DNA from 3 places in the Hydrogenibacillus sp. N12 genome. Region 3 is predicted to be linked to each of the others. Evidence: riboswitches for the same ligand, from Rfam matches in the RefSeq annotation. Region 3 holds a riboswitch; each other region holds the start of a gene.
The links. A riboswitch is a leader RNA that binds a small molecule or an ion and turns the genes downstream of it on or off. The one in region 3 is predicted to bind thiamine pyrophosphate.
Positions count from the first base shown of each region.

Region 1: it holds a riboswitch for thiamine pyrophosphate, as region 3 does, so the genes downstream of both, thiC (phosphomethylpyrimidine synthase ThiC) here and thiS (sulfur carrier protein ThiS) in region 3, are expected to answer to the same signal.
Region 2: it holds a riboswitch for thiamine pyrophosphate, as region 3 does, so the genes downstream of both, thiW (energy coupling factor transporter S component ThiW) here and thiS (sulfur carrier protein ThiS) in region 3, are expected to answer to the same signal.

Region 1 is NZ_CP080953.1:948,266-954,644, reverse strand. Features, by position in the region: gene thiC (phosphomethylpyrimidine synthase ThiC) at 1-1,183, opposite strand, end outside; TPP riboswitch at 1,373-1,458, opposite strand; gene K2M58_RS04420 (universal stress protein) at 1,690-1,848, shown strand; gene istB (IS21-like element helper ATPase IstB) at 1,941-2,726, opposite strand; gene istA (IS21 family transposase) at 2,723-4,000, opposite strand; gene K2M58_RS04405 (universal stress protein) at 4,055-4,417, shown strand; gene K2M58_RS04400 (pyruvate carboxylase) at 4,480-6,379, opposite strand, start outside.
Region 2 is NZ_CP080953.1:2,215,397-2,221,775, forward strand. Features, by position in the region: gene K2M58_RS10370 (S1C family serine protease) at 1-125, opposite strand, end outside; gene K2M58_RS10375 (undecaprenyl-diphosphate phosphatase) at 280-1,152, opposite strand; gene K2M58_RS10380 (BclA C-terminal domain-containing protein) at 1,332-1,886, shown strand; gene thiE (thiamine phosphate synthase) at 1,929-2,585, opposite strand; gene thiD (bifunctional hydroxymethylpyrimidine kinase/phosphomethylpyrimidine kinase) at 2,734-3,600, opposite strand; gene thiM (hydroxyethylthiazole kinase) at 3,676-4,530, opposite strand; gene thiW (energy coupling factor transporter S component ThiW) at 4,841-5,404, opposite strand; TPP riboswitch at 5,645-5,785, opposite strand; gene glp (molybdopterin molybdotransferase MoeA) at 5,820-6,379, opposite strand, start outside.
Region 3 is NZ_CP080953.1:434,076-440,454, reverse strand. Features, by position in the region: gene K2M58_RS02030 (Rossmann-fold NAD(P)-binding domain-containing protein) at 100-327, shown strand; gene K2M58_RS02025 (RNA-guided endonuclease TnpB family protein) at 589-1,230, opposite strand; gene K2M58_RS02020 (helix-turn-helix domain-containing protein) at 1,266-1,547, opposite strand; partial or broken gene K2M58_RS02015 (nitronate monooxygenase) at 1,582-1,728, opposite strand; gene K2M58_RS02010 (MBL fold metallo-hydrolase) at 2,099-2,731, opposite strand; gene K2M58_RS02005 (thiazole synthase) at 2,728-3,528, opposite strand; gene thiS (sulfur carrier protein ThiS) at 3,563-3,763, opposite strand; TPP riboswitch at 3,826-3,959, opposite strand; gene namA (NADPH dehydrogenase NamA) at 4,130-5,185, shown strand; gene fumC (class II fumarate hydratase) at 5,264-6,379, shown strand, end outside.

The DNA of each region.
Region 1 (6,379 bases), 510 kb from region 3:
GCGCCTCGTGGCAGAGCTCGATCTCTTTGTCGACGTTTTCCTTCAGGAGATGAAGGGGGATATGTCCCGGCCCTTCGATCATCACCTGCACGTCGTACGCCCAGGCGATCTTCGTCAGCTCCCCGAGCGTCTCGAGCTCGGCAAACTGCGCCCGGTCGTTGGCGTCGGCGATGGAACCGGGCCGGAGGCCGTCGCCTAAGGAGATGGCGACGTCGTAGCGGCGGAGGATGTCACAGATCTCCTCGAAGTGGGTGTAGAGAAAGTTTTCTTCGTGGTGGGCGAGCATCCAGGCGGCGATGATCGATCCGCCCCGCGAGACGATGCCCGTCACCCGATCGACCGTAAGCGGCAGATACGAAAGCCGGACGCCGGCGTGGATCGTCATGTAGTCGACGCCCTGTTCCGCCTGCTCAATGATCGTCTCCCGGAACGCCTCCCACGAGAGGTCTTCCGGTTTTCCGCCCACTTTCTCCAGCGCCTCGTAGATCGGCACCGTGCCGACCGGCACCGGTGAATTCCGGAGGATCGCCTCCCGCGTCTCGTAGATCCGCTTTCCGGTCGAAAGGTCCATCACCGTATCGGCGCCCCAGAGGATCGCCCACGTCATCTTCTCGACTTCTTCTTCCAGCGAGGACCAGACGGCGGAGTTCCCGATGTTGGCGTTCACCTTCGTGTGAAAGTTCCGGCCGATGATCATCGGCTCGCTCTCCGGGTGGTTGACGTTTGCCGGGATGATCGCCCGGCCGCGGGCGACTTCCTGGCGGACGAACTCCGGATCGACGCCCTCCCGGAGGGCGACGAACTCCATCTCCGGCGTGATGATCCCCCGCCGGGCGTACGCCATCTGCGTCACCGCCCGATCGCCTTTGGCCCGAAGGACCGGCCGGCCCCGGTGGCCGGTCACCGTCTCCACATCGCCCCGCTCGAGGATCCACGGTCTACGAAGAGGTGGTAGCCCGGCCTGAAGGTCGATCCGGGCGTCCGGGTCCGTGTACGGGCCGCTCGTGTCGTAGACGCGCACCGCCACCGGCTTCCCGTCCGGCCCTCGCTCTTCGGTCAGGATCTCCCGCATCGGCACCCGGAGGTCCGGCCGCGACCCCTGAAGGTACACCTTGCGGCTGTTCGGAAAGTACCCTCGGTAACCCCTTGCTTCGGCGGCGATTCGCTCAAACGCCGTCGTCATCGTCCCCCTCCTCTTCCGGCGCCAGGGCCGGGAGGGCCGGCCGCCGTCCGTCCGGCCCCATCGGGCACGAAAAAGGCCGCCTCCCCGGAGGCGGCCCTGTGCCTTCAGTCGTTCGGACGACCGTCCGAGACGGTTCGGATCGGACGGCCGTCCGATTCGATCCTGCCGTCGATCGTCGCGGCGCCTGGCCTTCCTCCGCTGGCATGATCCAGGTCAGGTTCGGCGGTCGGAAGCGGATCGGCTTCCCTCTCAGCCCGGCTCCCCGGACTCCCGCGCTGGCGCCTTGGGCGTGGTCAGCCCCACTTTACCAGAGTCCGAAAATCCCGTCAAGTTCCGTCCTTTGCGAAGGCTCTCATCCCGAACGAAAAAGGGCGTGCTTCCGCCCGTTTGCGCCGCCGGGACGTCCCGCGGCGGAAAAAGGGCGAAATTTTTCCTTATTTTTTTTGGTCATCCTGGAAATATGTGTGATATGATGGACGTGAATCCCCATCAAAGGAGGCGTCCCGATGTATCGCCACATCCTCGTCGCCTACGACGGTTCGGAGCACGCCGAACGGGCGCTCAAGACCGGCCTCGCGCTCGCCAAGCTTCTGCCGGAGGCGCGCCTCGTGGCCGTCCACGTTGTTCGCTTCGATCACTTCGAAGAGGTGTCAATAGCGGATTAAAACTCCCCAAAAAAATCGCGTTCGATTCCCCACAAACAGCGGATTCAGTTCCCCAAAATCATCGCGCATCATTCCCCAGACGTATGTTCGATCTACGCGGTCACCTCCTCCTTCAGCGCATGGGTCACCCCGGCGCGCAGCTTGTCCTTCATCCGGTAGCTGTTGCCGCGGATGTTGATGGTGGTGGCGTGGTGCAGGAGCCGGTCGAGCAAGGCAGAGGCCAGCACCTGGTCACCGAAGAGTGTCCCCCAGTTGGTGAAGCTGGTGTTGGACGTGATGATCAGGGAGCCATGCTCGTAGCGCTCCGACACGAGCCGGAAGAAGTTCGCGGCGTCCAAGGCGTCAAGCGGCAAGTAGCCGACTTCGTCGCAGATCAGCAGCTTCGGCTGGGTGTAGATGCGCAGGCGCTTGTCCAGCCGTCCCTCTTGGTACGCCCGTCGCAAGTCAGCGACCAGCTTCTGCATGGTCACGAAGTAGACGCTCATGCGCTGTCGAATCGCCTCCATCCCCAGGGCCACCGCAAGGTGGGTCTTGCCCACCCCCGGCGGTCCCAGGAAGATGACGTTGCTGCCCTCCCGGATGAACGTCAAGCCGGCCAGTTCGCGTATTTGTCGCTCATCGACGGACGGCTGGAACGAGAAATCGAAATCTGCAAGGGTCTTGTGATACGGGAAGTTGGCCATGCGGAGTCTGGCGTGCATGTAACGGCTGTATCGCTCCTCCTGCTCAGCATCCAGCAGTCTGTGCAGGAACTCCGCATAGGTCGCCTGGTGCCCCGCTGCCCACTCCACGCACGCCGGCAGCACCGCCGCGGCGCGCTTCAATCCCAGCTCCAGCAGCTGCTCCTCGGCCTTGGCCAAAACCAACGCCTCACTCATTGCCCCTGACCTCCCATCGCGATCTGCTCATAGACGGACAGCTCCCGCTGCTCCACGTCCGGCCCGATTTGCAACCCTGGCACCTTGCCTCGATCCGGATGAGGCGTCCCAGCCGGGATGCCCTTGAAGTGCTCAGGGTCGGTTGAGACCTGGTGCCTGCCTGTGAGCACGCGGTGTTCGGCAATGACCTGCCCGCCGTACTCGATCTGCAGGCGGCCTGACTCAAACTCCCGGACCAGCACGGTGTGCCCCACATACCGCCATGGAACGGTGTACATGTTCGTGTTCCAGGAGATGCGACAATCGCTCATGACCTTGCGCATATCGGCGTACGCCAGCGTGTACCGGCTCTTAGGCAGGGGCTTAAGCGTCTCGGCCTGAAACCGCACCACCGGCTGCTCCCGCGTCGTGCCGTGGATGCGCACATTAGCCACCGTATCCCGCCAGATGGCACCTTGCCGGTTCAGGTCGTCATGGTCCACGAACGAAACCGGCCAGAAGCTGGACCGGATATACCCGATGGGCCGTTCAATCTTCCCTTTGGTGCGACTTCGGTAGGGCTTACAGGCCTTGGGCACGAATCCGTAGTACTTGGCGAAGTCCATGTACGCCGGCTGCCAGTCGACGTGTCCATGACCGTCGTTGGCCACGACCAGCGGGGAGCAGTTGTCGCTGAGCATGACCTTTGGAACCCCGCCGAAGAACTCCAGCGCGTTCCGGAGCGCCTGGAGGATATGCCGTTGGTCCGCCGCTCTGATAAACTCCAGGTAGAGCATGCGGGAGTAGGCGAGGACCATGGCAAAGCACCATACCTTGCGCCGATGGCCCTGCGGATCCAGGTAGGGGAATGCGCCCAGGTCGATTTGCGCTTGTTCCCCCGGAGCCGTCTCAAACCGCACGGTTGCCTTGGCAGAGACAACCGGGCGGAGAGGGTGCATGAACTCGCGCAGTACGGTAATTCCGCCGGTATATCCCTGCTCCCGGATCTCGCGAAAGATTCGCTCCGCATTGAGGACGCCGATACGCATGCGCTGCTCCACATAGGCCTTGTACGGCTCCAGCTTGTGGCCTTTCACCCTACGGCTGCGCGACTTCACCCTCCCCTCCTCCTGCTGCCTCGGCTCACTCACAGCCTTGCGGATGGTTTTGCGGTCATGGCCGTATCTTCTGGCCAGTTCCGAGATGCTGACGCCCTCCTCATACAGCTTCCTGATCTCCATCTTCTCACTCTCCCTCATCACCGGCACCTCCCCAAAAGTGATGGCAGGTGCCATAGTTCGACACAGGGGTGGGGAATTCATCCCGATGATTTTGAGGAAATCATGCCGGTGATTTTGGGGAATCTTTATCCGCTGCTATTGGGGATTTTACATCCGATGTTGACAGAGGGCGTCTTCGCACAGATGACCGGGATGATCTCCGGCGCCGAGTACCGGGAGATGATGCTGAAGCGGGGCGAAGCCGTCCTCGCCAAAGCCAAGGAACAGGCGGACCGGGAAGGCGTCTCGCTTTCGGTCGAGCTGCTTCAGGGAGACCCGGCGCGGGCCATCGCCGACTACGTCGAGGCGAAAGGGGTCGACCTCGTCATCCTCGGCCGCCGGGGCTTAAACGCCCTGCAGGAGCTCTTCCTCGGGAGCGTCAGCCACCGCGTGCTGCAGACGGTGAAGGCGAACGTCCTCATCGCCCGCTAACCGGATGGTTGGACCCGCGCAAAAAAAGGCCCCGCCCGATGGGCGGGGCTTTGTTTGTAAGGTCAAGCGTCTTCCAGCACGGCCAAGAGATCGCCCGCTTCGACCGGATCGCCTTCTTTGACCAGCACCTCGGCGACGACCCCGTCCCGGGGCGCCTGCACGGTGAGCTCCATCTTCATCGCCTCGGTGACGAGAAGCGGCGTCCCCCGCTCGATCCGTTCGCCGGGTCGGACGAACACCTTGAGCACCTTGCCGGGCATCGAAGCGCCGATGTGCCGCGGATCCTTCGGGTCCGCCTTCGGGTGGGCGTGCTCGGCTTTGGCGATCGAGCGGTCGAAGATGTCGAGGGCCCGCATCTGGCCGTTCAGCTCGAAAAAGAGGGTTCGGCGGCCGTTTTCGTCCGGGTCGCTCACCGAAAGGAGACGGATGTAGAGCGTCTTCCCCCGTTCGATCTCGACCGTCGTCGACTCGCCGGGTCGAAGGCCGTAGAAGAACGTCGGCGTGTCGAGGACCGACACGTCGCCGTACCGCTCGACGTGCTCGGCGTACTCGAGGAACACCTTCGGGTAGAGGACGTACGACAGCACCTCTTCGAAGGCGGGCGGGCGGCCGAGCTTTTCTTCGAGCTCCCGGGCGATCGCCTCGAAGTCGGCCGGCGGAAGCACCGCCCCGGGGCGATCCCGAAGCGGTTCTTTGCCTTTGAGCACCAGCTTCTGCAGCCGTTCCGGAAACCCGCCCGGCGGCTGACCCATGTAGCCCATGAAGTAGTCGACGACCGACGCCGGGAAGTCGAGCGCTTCGCCCCGCTCGAAGAGCGTCTTTTCGTCGAGGTTGTTCTGCACCATGAACAGGGCAAAGTCGCCGACCATCTTCGACGACGGCGTCACCTTGACGATGTCGCCGAGGAGGCGGTTGACGAGGGCGTACGCTTCTTTGACCTCGGGCCAGCGGTCGCCGAGGCCGACGGAGGCCGCCTGCTGCTTTAAGTTCGTGTACTGTCCGCCGGGCATCTGATACTTGTAGATCTCCGCCGCCGGCGCTTTCATGTCGCTTTCAAACGGCGCGTAGTACGTTCGGACGACCTCCCAGTAATCGGAGAGGCGGTCGAGCCGCTCGACGTCGATCCCCGGGTCGCGGTCGGTTCCCTTTAAGGCGGCGACGAGGCTGTTTAAGCTCGGCTGGGAAGTAAGACCGGACATGGCGGCGATGGCGCCGTCGACAATGTCCACGCCGGCTTCCACCGCCTTGAGGAGCATCGAGAGGCCGTTTCCGCTCGTGTCGTGGGTGTGAAGGTGGATCGGGAGCGACACTTCCTGTTTGAGCTGCCGGATGAGCTCGTAGGCGGCGTACGGCTTCAAAAGCCCGGCCATGTCCTTGATCGCGAGGATGTGGGCGCCGGCGGCCTCGATCTTCTTCGCCAGATCGAGGTAGTAGCGCATCGTGTACTTTTTCTCCGCCGGGTCGAGGACGTCGCCGGTGTAACAGATGGCGACCTCTGCCACCTTGCCGGTCTCGAGGACGGCCTCGATCGCCACCCGCATGCCGTCGAACCAGTTCAGGCTGTCGAAGATGCGGAAGACGTCGATCCCCTGCCGGGCCGCCTCGTGGATGAACGCCCGGACGACGTTGTCCGGGTAGTTCGTGTAGCCGACGGCGTTCGCGCCCCGGAGGAGCATCTGGAAGAGGAGATTCGGGATCATCTCCCTGAGCCGCCGGAGGCGCTCCCACGGGCTCTCCTTCAAAAAGCGCATCGCCGTATCGAACGTCGCGCCGCCCCACATCTCGAGGGAGAAAAGCTCCGGCGCAAAATGCGCCGTCGCCTCCGCGATGCCGAGGAGATCGTGCGTCCGGACGCGGGTGGCGAGCAGCGACTGGTGGGCGTCGCGAAACGTCGTGTCCGTAAGGAGCACCCGCCGCTCCTTGAGCACCCATTCGGCAAGCCCTTTGGGGCCGAGGGTGTCG
Region 2 (6,379 bases), 880 kb from region 3:
CCGTCGATCGGCGACGCCCCGGCCGATGGAAGCGGCGAGCCGACTTTCCCGAGCCAAAACCCGCTTGCAAAGAGCACGCCGGCCAAAAACGCCAGCACGACCGCCTTGCCGCTCATGCGTTTCATCGGCCCCACCCCTCCGCGTTCCGAGATCTTCGACATCCGTCCACTTTCAATTGAAGCGAAGGAAGCTGAAGCCCGGCTGAAGAAAATGTGACAGATCGGTGAACGACCGGGCGAAAAAAGCGCTTGCCGGCGGTCGGCCGAAGGTGCCGGCCGCCTACATCCGGCGGGCCAACACCCCCCACAACATCGCCACCAGGAGCAGGCGGTAGACGACGAAAGGCCCGAGGCCGTAGCGGCCAAGGAGCCTTAAAAACGTCACCACCGCCAGCATCGCCGTGACGAACGCCGTGCCGAAGCCGGCGAAGAGCACGCCCCAGTCCTCCGGCCGGATGATCGACCAGCTTTTGACGAGGTCGAGGCCGACGGCGCCGAACATGACCGGCACGGCGACGAGAAAGGAAAACTCCGCCGCCGCCGCCCGGGATGCCCCGGCGAGAATCCCGCCGCTGATCGTCGCCCCGGACCGGGAAAAGCCGGGGTAGAGGGCGAGCGTCTGAAAGAGACCGATCCAGAGCGCCTGAGCGTACGTGAGCTCGTCGACCGTCCGGGCCGTCGGTCCGGCGCTTCCCGGCCTCCGCCGCGTGTCGGCGTTCGCTTCCGTCCCTCGCGGCATGCCGGCGGTCGCCTCTCCCCTCCGGGCCACCCATTCCGCCGCCGCCATCAAGAGCGCCCCCGCGAAGAGGCCGTAGACGACCGTCTGCGGCGAAAACAGACGGCTTTTGATAAAGTCGTGCAGCAAAAAGCCGACGACGGCCGCCGGCAACACGCCGAGGGCGAGGTGGACGATGTTGAGCCGGCGGGCCCGAAGGTCCGGCACGGTCAAAAAACCGACAAACCGCCGGAAATACAGCACGACGATGGCAAAGATCGCCCCCAGCTGAATAAAAATGTCAAACGTCTTGGCCAATTCTCCGGTAAACCCGAGCCAGTGCCCAACGAGGATGAGGTGCCCCGTGGACGAAATCGGCAAAAACTCGGTGAGTCCTTCGAGCGCCCCGAGCAGCACGGCCACCCCGAATTCCGACATCCACCCGAGCTCCTCTCTATCCGGCTCCTCCGGCCGGTCCATCCCGGCCGCTCCCCGCATCGGCGGGCCCACCGCTTATCCGCCGTCGTGCGGATGGGGCGCCCGCCTTGTTCCTTTGCCGCGGCGTCCGGCTCCCCTCGGACATACCGTATCCGCAGGCGGCGAAAGGAGGTGACTTCATGCGTTGCCATAAAAAGATAGTCGTCCCGACCAAGAAAACCGGGGGACTGAAGATCATCATCCATCCCACGTGCCAGCCGACGGTGACCTGTCAGTGCCCGCAGCCGCAGGAACCCCCGCCGCCGGAAAACGGAGGCGGAGCGCCCGCCCTCCTCGGATTTCTCAGCCGCACCAACGTCGGCGGGCTCCTCAACATCGGCGTCAACGAACCGGTGTCCTTCAACACGCCCGGTGTCCAGGTCGGCGACGACATCGTCGTCCTGAACGACACGACGTTTTCGCTTCAGCGCCCCGGCTTCTATGTCGTGCAATTTTACCTGTACACCGTTGCCGCCACCTTGCTCGGCACGGTCAAAGTCCAGTTCAGCGGGACCGCCGCGCCGAACCCGAACGACGTCCCCTTCAGCCTCCTTCTGGCCGGCGTCAACTTGAGCGGCGCCGTCGCCTTTGAGGCCAAGACGCCGGGAACACTGCAGCTTGTACAGACCGGTCTCGGCCTCAGCCTGAGCACCAGCGGCACGAACGCCGTCATCCTCATCCGGCGGATCGCCTAAGCCGCCTGCGGGCGTCGGTTTTTGCCGGTCCGGAGCCCGGCGTCAGCCGCCGCGCGGACCGAGCCCCGCTTCCGCCGCCCGGGTGATCGCCCGGGCGGCCTTTTTCGGCTCGTCGGCCCGGGCGACCGCCGAGATGTACGCCACGCCGTCGGCGCCGTGCCGCATGACGCCTTCCGCGTTCTCCGGCGTGATGCCGCCGATGGCCACGATCGGAAGCGCGATGCCCGCCTCCCGAAGGCGCGCCACGTGCTCCGGCCCGACCGGCGGCTTCCCCGGCTTCGTCTGCGTCGGAAAGATCGGCCCGGCGCCGATGTAATCCGCGCCCGCCGCCTCCGCCCGCTTGGCCTGTTCCAAGGTGGTCGTGGAGACCCCGATGAGGAGTTTCGTCCCCACCCTTTGTCTCACGCGCTCGATCGGCTCGTCCTCCTGCCCGATATGCACCCCGTCCGCCTCGACCTCGAGGGCCAGATCCGGATCGTCGTCGACGAAAAACAGCACCCCGTGCCGCCGGGCCACCGCCCTGAGGCGCCGCGCAAGGGCGAGTCGCTCCTCGCCGGTGAGCGCCCCGGGTCCCTTTTCCCGGAACTGGTACGCGGTGATGCCTCCTTCGATCGCCTGCTCCAGGAGCCAGACCGGATCGTACTTCGTATCCGGCGTGCCGAAAATGAAATAACTGAGCAGGGCTTTTCGGTCCAACACGATCTTCCCTCCTCCGGACTCGCCCCTCCGTCTTCCGCGCTCCCTTTCCCGCACGCCCTCATCTTACCACGCGAACGCCCGCCGGAGAACCGCCGGACGCCGCGGCGGCCCCGGCTGCCAAATGCCTATGTTTTGTCAAAGAGGGCGATTACTGAACGTCTTCCCACTCGACCTCCGGGGCCGCCTCCGCCGAAAGCGTCGCCGCCGGCCGGAGGGCGCCGTACGCCCAGTGGTTCGTCGGTCCGTGCCCCGACCCGAGCGGAAGCGCCGAGCGGATGGCCGCGTCGATGAACCGCTCGGCGGTGAAGACCGCCTGAAACACGTCCGCCCCCTTCGCCAGCTCGGCCGCGATCGCCGCCGAAAAGGTACAGCCCGTGCCGTGGGTGTTTTTCGTCGCCGTCCGCTTTTTCTTAAAGACGACCGCCCGCGCCCCGTCGAAAAAGACGTCCTCCACGACGGGGCCTTCTTCATGCCCGCCTTTGATGACGACGTGCCGCGCGCCGCGGGAATAAAGCGCCTCCGCCGCCCGAAGCTTGTCCGCCCGCGTGCGGATCGCCCGTCCGGTGAGCCGCTCCGCTTCCGGAAGGTTCGGCGTGACGACGAGGGCGAGAGGCAGGATCGCATCGAGATACGCCTGCACCGCCTCGTCCTGTAAAAGCGGCGCGCCGCCCTTGGCGACCATCACCGGATCGACGACGAGCCGTTCGATCCGGTGCTTTCGTACGCGCTCGGCGACGGCCTCGATGATGGCGCGGGAAAACAGCATCCCCGTCTTCGCCGCGTCGACCCCGAGGTCGTCCGCCACGGCGTCGATCTGCGCCGCCACCGCCTCCGGCGAAAGGGGATAGACGCCGGTGACGTCCCGCGTGTTCTGGGCCGTCACCGCCGTGATGGCGCTCATGCCGAAGACGCCGAGGGCAAAAAACGTCTTCAAATCCGCCTGGATGCCGGCGCCGCCGCCGGAGTCCGACCCGGCGATCGTCAGCGCCCGCGCCACCGGCGTTCCCGAACGCATCGCCGATCCCTCCCGTCCCGTTCCGGATCTCGCATAGACGCCGCCTCGCCGAGCGCCGAAAGAGAAATGCCGGCCTTACGCGCTCCCGCCGCCTTCGGCCGCCATCTCCTCCGCCTCCCGGACGCGGGCCCGCGCCGCGAGCGCCCCTTCATCGAGCCCGTCGAGGGCGTCGAGGAGGGCGATGCCGTAACGTCCGCTTCGCACCGGGCCTAAAGCCGCAAGGCGCTCCCGGGCGATCTCCCCCGCCACGCCGAAGGCGACGAGGGCATCGGCCGCCGCCCGGAACGCCTCTTGTTCCACCGCGGCAAACGCCGCCACGATCGCCCCGAGGAGGCAGCCGCTTCCCGTCACCCGGGCCATGAGCGGATCGCCGTTGGCGACGATGAGCGTCCTTCGGCCGTCGGTGACGACATCTTCCGGCCCCGTGGCGGCGACGACCGTCCCGAAGCGCTCCGCCGCCGCCCGGGCGACGGCCACCGCCACCTCCGTCGGCACCGCCTCCGCATCGACCCCTTTGATCGGAAGCGGCCGGCCGATGAGATTTGCCACCTCGGCGACGTTGCCCCGGATGACGGCAAACCGCCCGGCGGAAAGAAGCCGCTCAACGGCTTCGGTGCGAAACGCCGTCGCGCCGACCCCAACCGGATCGAGGACCGCCGGCACGCCGGCGGCGTTCGCCGCCCGGAGCGCTGCTTCCATCGCCCGAAGCGTCCGATCGGTGACCGTCCCGAGGTTAATCAGAAGCCCGGCGGCCATCGCCACCATCTCGCCCGCTTCCTCCGGCGCGTCGGCCATCACCGGCGAGGCGCCAAGGGCGAGAAGGCCGTTTGCCGTAAAATTTTGTGCGACCGTGTTGGTGATGGCATGAATGAGCGGGCGGCGGTCCCGGATCGCCCGAAGCGCCGCGCCGGCCCGGGAAGCGTCGAACATCGGATCGAACCTCCTGCTGCTCGAGAACCTCGCCCAAGAATCTCCCGATTGCTGATTGCTGATCGCTGATTGCTGATCGCTGATTGCTGATCACCGCTCGCCGCTCATCCCCCTGCGCGGCCGACGGCCTTGCGCAGCTCAGATCAGCGATCCTACCCGCAAGCGGCCGGTGGGCTTTCGCCCCGGCAGCCTGGGACGTCGTCGGCCCGTCCCGGAAGCCGCCCGCCCAGGCGCCTTTCGCCGCGCCGGAGAAGAGAACCGGTGCTCGCTGGCGCGGCGGCTCCTTCGCTGCCCTTTCCTCCTTCGCTGCTCATTCGTCTGCGCCGGGCAGCGGGGCGGCATCGAACCGTGAAAGCTTTTCGCCGTCGAGTAGGCCGGTTCGCCGAAGCGCAAGGAGGAGGGCAACCCCGCCGGCGGCCCCGAGGGCCGAGCTTAAGAGAAACGGCCCCACAAAGCCCAAAAGCGCCACCTCCCGGCTCACGACCAGGCGGCCGAGGCCGTACGCGACCGCCGCCCCGACGAGCCCCGTCCCGATCGCCTCGCCGAACGCGGCGGCGACGAAGTGTTGGAAGCGGCGGTAGAGGACGCCGGCGAGCCAGGCGCCGAAGAGGCTCCCGGGATAGGCGAAGATCGTCCCCGTCCCCAGGGCCAGGCGAAGCGTCGAGGCCGTCGCCGCCTGCAGCACCGCCGCCCCCGGCCCCAGGCGCACCGCCGTCAGGACGTTCACGAGATGCTGCACCGGATACGCCCGAAATGGACCGATCGGAATGGAAAGAAGCGGACTCAGCACGACCGAAAGGGCCACGAGCGCCGCGATCTCGGCCACCGCCCGCGGCGACAATCCGAGGCGGTCGATCTCTCTCTGCCGGTCCATACTCCCCCTCCTTTCGCGCAGGGTTATAAGACATCGGGCCTGCGACCAGAGTGACCTTGGTGAGCCCCTGCCTTTCGCACGGGGTTTTGAGGGCGAGCGGGCCGGACGGCCTCCCCGGTGCGGACGGCGGCAGGGCGGTCCCATCCCGGCCTCCCGATTAAAGAAAAGCGCCGACCGCATCGGTCGGCGCCCCGCCCGGAAGGCCGGCGTCCGCCGAGACGCCTCGGCGAGCCGTCCGGCGCGTTCCTTGCGGCCGCTTCCCTCCGCCGGTCCGAACCGGATCAGGTTCCAAGGGTTGGGCGTTGCCCTCTCAGCCGCCCGGGAAACCCGCCGGGCCCGTACGACCCAGGCAGCTTCCGGACGGCACCCCCGCAGCCGGCCTCGATTGTCAACCCATCCCGTCCTCCGCGGCCGCTCATCCCGGGCAGCCGCCGATCCACCAGACGGTCACCGTCTCCCCGACGGCCGGGTCCGCCTCCGGCGGCACCTCGACGAAGGCGTTCGTCCCGAGAAAGCTCGAAATCGACGCCGACGTCTGCGATCGCCCCGCGTCGACGACGACGGCCCCCTCCTTAAGCCGCGCCTCCGCCCGCCAGAAGCGCGTGCGCCACGTCGGCCGCTCCGCGGGCTTTCCGATCAAGCGCCCCGTCGTCCGAAGCGGTTCCCACCGGCGAGCGCCGGCCATCTTGCGAAGGAGCGGGAGGACGAACAGATGGGTCGTCACAAACGACGACGCCGGATTTCCCGGAAGGGCGATCCACGCCCGATCGTCGCGGACCGCCACCGTAAGCGGCATCCCCGGCTTGATCGCCACCTTCCGAAACAGGACCTCGAGCCGAAGCCGCGTCATCGCCTCCGGAACGACGTCATAGTCGCCGACCGACACCGCTCCCGTCGTCACGACGACGTCCGCCGCCTCCAGCGCCTCCCCGATCGCCCGGACGACGTCTTCCGTCGCGTCCGGCAGCCGGCCGA
Region 3 (6,379 bases):
CGGCGCGCTCGACGCGCAGGCGCCGTGGGTTCAAGACGGCGGACAGCAAACGGGCGGAGCGGACGACGACGGTCGGCCGTCGAACGGCGGAACGGGCCCATGAAGCGGCGTTTGCAACCTTTTTGGGATGCCGCCGCTGGATTGCGCCTTTTGGCGACTCATCCCGAGTCGTTCAATCAAGTCTGGCATCTGCCGACGGCGAGCCCGCCGATCGACGGTCATGCGTTCATGGAGGCCGCCGCCGAAGCGCTGGGCGTGCCCTTGCGTGCAGCGACGCTTCAGTGGTGGATGTTTCGCCGTTTGAGCGGCATTTTCGGTTTACGCTGACGCCGTATCGGGAAGGATTGAGGCCACCGTGCGATGGTTGGCGCGAAATGAAGGGGATGGGCGCCTCGTATTCGCGCATCGGAGAGATGAACGCGTTCTGAATCCGTTCCACAACTCATGGACAAATATCTCAGCAAAGGGATATCGTCCCGGTTGCTTCCTGCTTCACAGGCGGGATGCTCGTAGACCGGGGATCCACGTTCCGCCGCAGAGCCCGTCTCCATAGGCGTCACTTCCCGCGGAACTCGCGGTAGGGCCGCATCAGCCCGCGGCCAGGGCGAATCGGAGCACATTCTTCGCCGCGTTCTCGTCCCGGTCGTGGTGTGCACCGCAAACGGGACACGTCCACGCCCGGACGAAAAGCGGAAGTTCGGGAAGGATGTGGCCGCAGAAAGAACATTTTTTCGACGTCGGTTCGTAACGGTCGACCTTGACGATGCGCACGCCTCGAAGCTTAGGCTTAGCGTCAAGGAGCGCCCGGAAGGTGCCCCAGCCGACGTCGGCAATGTGCCGGGCAAGACGACCGTTTTTGAGCATGTTCCGAACGTCCAGAGCCTCGATCGCGATCACCGGATGCACCCGGACGAGTTCGGTCGTGAGCTTGTGGAGAAAGTCCAGCCGGATGTTTCGAATCCGGCGATGAAGCCGGGCGAGCTGGAGGCGGGTCTTTTCGTAGTTTTTCGTGCGCGTCTTAAGCCTCCCCTGCCCGTCCCGTTCGCCCCGGCGAAAAAGACGCCCATGGAGTCTCCGCAGACGGCGAAGCGCCTTCCCGAGCGGCTTGGGCGCCCTAACCTTCCGCAGTGTCCCCCGCTCAAGAGCGATCGCGGCGAAGCTCGTCAGGCCGACGTCGATCCCCGCAGCCGCCCCCTTCGGCGGAATGGGATCGGGAATCTCTTCTTCCACCGTGAGGCTCACGAACCACCGATCGGCCTCGCGGCTCACGGGGGCGTGGAGGATTGCGCCCCTTCGGGAAGTGGGGCTTTACGCCGCCTTTTTTCCGGCGGACGGGTTTCTCTTTCAGGCGCTCGGCGCCGATCCGGGGCAGCACGACGATGAAGTTCGATGGCGTTCGGGCTGCGGCCTTCGTTCTCGTCAATCTCCTCCCACCGCGCCAGGCCCCAATTGTAGGCGAAGCGGGCGGCCCCGGCGTGCTTGGCAAGGAGGATGCGCTGCTGGGCGTTGGGGTCCAGTTCATAACGGTAGGCTCTATGGATCTTCACGCTGAAGCGCCTCCAGCGTCTTCAGAAATGATTTCAAATAGCCGGCGCCGAGGAAACCGAGGCCGCCTTCGTTGGACACCGCCGCGACGAGCTCGGGCGTGGTCGGGCCGCCGGCCATCGGGGCTTGAATCAGCGGATATCGGATGCCGAACAGGCGGGTGACCGCCGTTTCATGCCCCATGGGACCTTCTCCTCCGGCAAGTCCTCCGGCAAGACGAAATAAAACCCGCCTCTTTCTGAAGGCGGGTTTGACGACGGCTTCTCAAACGACGTCTTCCAGCGCGCCCGTACCGCCACAAACGCTGCAAGAGACGACGCCAAACCCAAAGCAATACGGGCACGTCCCTTCTCCCGCTTCCCCTTCGCCGGTTCCGCCGCACATCCGACATAGCTCCTCGCCGTTCCCACGGCACTTCGGGCAGTCGATCATCGCCCCGACCTCCTGTTATAAAACATACGGCTGATTTCTTGCTCACATTATATAACAGGGGGAAGCGGAGGCGCAACGACCCCAAAGCTGTTTAAATTGCATTCTGCGGTCGCATTCCCCGTCATCCACGGACGAATGGATTCGACGTCCGCTCCCGGCCGATCGTCGTCTCCAGCCCGTGCCCGGGGTAGACCCTCGTCTCCGGCGGCAGCGGATACAGCTTTTCGCGAACGCTCCGAAGAAGCGCCGCGTGATCGCCTCCCGGAAGATCCGTCCGACCGATGCTTCCGGCGAAAAGCGCATCGCCGGTGAAAACGGCTTCATCGATGAGATAGGCGACCGAACCGGGCGAATGGCCGGGCACATGCAGCACCTTAAGCGTTCTTCCGGCAAACGGAAGGACATCGCCGTCTTCGACCAGCCGATCGGCGTTCGGGGCGACGACGCGCGCGGTGAGCTCCGGAAAGAAGGCCGAGCCGTTCAGCTCGGGGTCACGAAGCCATCCCGCCTCCTGCGGGTGGATCAGGATCGGGGCCCCGGTCGCCTTTTTGAGGGCCTCGAGGCCGGTGATGTGGTCAAAATGGGCGTGGGTAAGGAGAAGGTACGCCACGCGATAGCCCCGGACCGCCTCGATGAGCGGTTTAGGATCGGCGCCGGGATCGATGACGACCGCTTCCTTATGCGCGTCGTCGAACAGCGCGTAGGCGTTCTCCTGAATCGGTCCGAGGACGAAACGCTCAATGCGGAGGCTCACGTGATCATCCCTTCCATCGGCGACGAAGCGCTCGCGTAGGCCCGTTTCGGCATGCGACCGGCGCGATACGCCATCCGGCCGGCAATGACCGCATGACGCATCGCTTCGGCCATTTTCACCGGGTCTTTGGCCTCGGCCACCGCGGTGTTCACGAGCACCGCGTCGGCGCCGAGCTCAAGCGCCAGCGCCACGTCTGACGGCGCGCCGAGCCCGGCGTCGACGATGACCGGCACGCGAACCGATTCGACGATGAGCTTCAGCGCATAGGGGTTCAGGATGCCGAGCCCGGTGCCGATCGGTGCGGCCCCCGGCATGACCGCGTGCGCCCCCACCGCTTCGACCCGCTTGGCGAGAACCGGGTCATCTGACGTGTAGGCGAGGACGATGAACCCTTCCTTCACGAGCGCTTCCGTCGCCTTCAGCGTCTCGATCGGGTCCGGAAGGAGCGTCCGCGCATCGCCGACGATCTCGACCTTGATCATCGAAGAAAGCCCGCTGGCTTTCGCCAGGCGGGCGAGGCGGATCGCCTCCTCCGCCGTCCTGGCTCCGGCGGTGTTGGGAAGCAGCCGATGCCGGGAGAGGTCAACCCCTTCCAGCACGCCGGAGACGCCTTCGACCCCTTCCCTCCGGTCGAGGTCGACGCGGCGCACGGCAAACGTCACAACCTCTGCGCCCGACGCCTCAATCGCCCGCCGCTGGACGTCAGAGGACGGGTATTTTCCTGTCCCCAAAAAGAGCCGCGAACGAATACGATACGGACCCAGCGTGAGAACATCGTCGTCGTGGTTGACCGGCATGACTGCTTCCTCCTTAAGAGACATTTTTGTGTTTTTATCCCCCGCCGACAAAATGGACGATCTCCAGCTTGTCGTTGGGGCGAAGCGGCGTTCGGGCGTAATCGTCCTTCGCCACGATGGCCTCGTTCAGTTCCACCATGACGATTTTGCCTTCCAGTCCGTAATGCTTGAGCACGTCATAAACCGTCTCCACGCCCGGAAGATCGACCTTTTTCCCGTTGAGGATGAGTTCCATCTGATCCCCCCTCAGCCACAAAAAAACGCCGCCCGGCGGCGGCGCCTGCATCTGAACGCATGGTCTCACGACCGCCACCTTCCCTCCGCCGGCATTACCCGGAGCGCTGAGAATCCTCAGCGCGCATTCAGGTTCAAAGGGTTGGAGCCAAGCTCCTCTCAGCCGGGCCAGAGGCCCAGCACCCCCGGTGGCCTTCCTCTCGCTGCGATCGCTTGTGGTCGCTTTCATTGTACAGCAATGCCGAGCGTCGCGCAAACAGGCTCCGCGGCTCAAACGGGCAGCGGGCATACGGGCGCGGTCCGATCTGGCCGCTTGCCGTTGATCTCGGACGCCCGCTTGTCGTAGCATAGGCTCGAGGTGAGACCGATGCCTGGATTATTCGACCCGATGATCCTTCGAGGGCTGACCCTGCCCAACCGCATCGTCATGTCGCCCATGTGCCAGTACAGCGCCGGAACGGACGGCCGGGCCAACGACTGGCATTTCGTGCATTATGGCACGCGGGCCGTCGGCGGCGTCGGCTTGATCCTTCTGGAAGCGACGGCCGTCGAAAGCCGCGGCCGCATCAGCGAAGCCGACCTCGGCCTTTATGATGACGGGCAGATTGAGCCCCTGGCGCGGATCGTCGATTTTATCCACGCCCAAGGGGTTCCCGTCGGTGTCCAGCTGGCCCACGCCGGGCGCAAGGCCTGGTCACCGGCGCAGGGAATCGGCCCCGAACAGGCGGTGGCCCCGTCTGCCCTGCCCTACGCCGACGGCTGGCCGGCGCCGCGGGAATTGTCCACCGATGAACTTCCGCTCATCGTGGAGGCGTTCGTTCAGGCGGCGCGGCGGGCCGCCCGGGCCGGCTTCGACGTGATCGAGATCCATGCCGCCCATGGTTATCTTTTGCACGAGTTCCTTTCGCCGCTGTCGAATCATCGGCAGGACGCGTACGGAGGCGATCTCGAGAACCGCATGCGGCTTCTTCTGGAAGTGGTGGAAGCGACAAGGGCCGTCTGGCCGGACGATCGGCCGCTTTTTGTCCGCCTTTCGGCCGTGGACTGGGCGCCGGGCGGTTTGACCCTGGAGGACACGGTGAAAATCGCGAAAGCGCTGAAAGCGCGCGGCGTGGACCTGGTGGACGTAAGTTCAGGAGGGTTGATCCCGCCGCCCGAGCCCATCCCGGAGGGCCCGGGATACCAGACGGGCTTCGCGGCGGAAGTCCGCCGGCGGGCGGGCGTCGCCACCGGAGCCGTGGGTCAGATCACCGCCCCTGCTCAGGCCGACGCCGTCGTTCGCAGCGGGCAGGCCGATCTGGTGTTCTTGGCGCGGCAGCTCCTCCGTGAACCTTACTGGCCGCTCCGAGCGGCGGCGGAACTCGGCGTCGACCGCCCCTGGCCGCGCCAGTACCTGCGCGCAAAGCCGCGCGTCCATGCCTGAACTTTGCCATCCCCGGCGTTGTTGACTAGAATGGAAGAAGCGGCGGTTTTAGCGTCTTTTCCCAAAGGAGGCAGCACCGTGGAATACCGCATCGAACGGGACTCCCTCGGCGAGGTCAAAGTCCCCGCCGACAAGCTCTGGGGCGCCGTCACCCAGCGGAGCCTGATGAACTTCCCCATTGGCAGCGAGCGGATGCCGATGGAGGTCATCCGGGCCCTCGCCCGGATCAAAAAGGCGGCGGCGGACGTCAACCGAAAGCTCGCCGGCCTCGATCCCGACAAGGCCGAGGCGATCATGGAGGCGTGCGACGAGATCCTCCGGGGCGAGCTCGACGACCACTTCCCCCTCGTCGTCTGGCAGACCGGAAGCGGCACCCAGACGAACATGAACGTCAACGAAGTCGTGGCCCGGCGGGCGACGGAAAAGCTCCGGGCTCGCGGCCTGGAGAAGCGCGTCCACCCGAACGACGACGTCAACCGCTCCCAGAGCTCGAACGACACCTTCCCGACGGCGATGCACATCGCCGCCTACAGCCTGATCGTCGAAAAGCTTCTGCCGGCCCTCCGGACGCTTCGGGCGACCTTCGAGGCGAAGGCCGAGGCGTTCCGGGACATCGTGAAGATCGGCCGGACCCACCTTCAGGACGCCACGCCGCTCACGCTGGGCCAGGAAGTCAGCGCCTGGGCCCGGATGTTGGAAAAAAGCGAGGCGATGATCCTGGACGCCCTCGAGCCCCTGCGGGAGCTCGCCATCGGCGGCACCGCCGTCGGCACGGGGTTAAACGCCCATCCGCGCTTCAGCGAGGAAGTCGTCGAGCGGATCAACCGGGAGACCGGCTACGCCTTCTTGCCGGCGAAAAACAAATTCCACGCCCTAACGAGCCACGACGAGCTCGTCTACGCCCACGGCGCCCTGAAAGCCCTCGCCGCCGACCTCATGAAGATCGCCAACGACGTCCGCTGGCTCGCCAGCGGCCCCCGGGCCGGCATCGGCGAGATTACCATCCCGGCGAACGAGCCCGGCTCGTCGATCATGCCCGGCAAGGTCAACCCGACCCAGAGCGAAGCCCTGACGATGGTCGCCGTCCAGGTGATGGGCAACGACGCGGCGATCGGCTTTGCTGCCAGCCAGGGGAACTTCCAGTTGAACGTCTTCAAGCCAGTGATCATCTATAACTTCCTGCAGTCCGTCCAT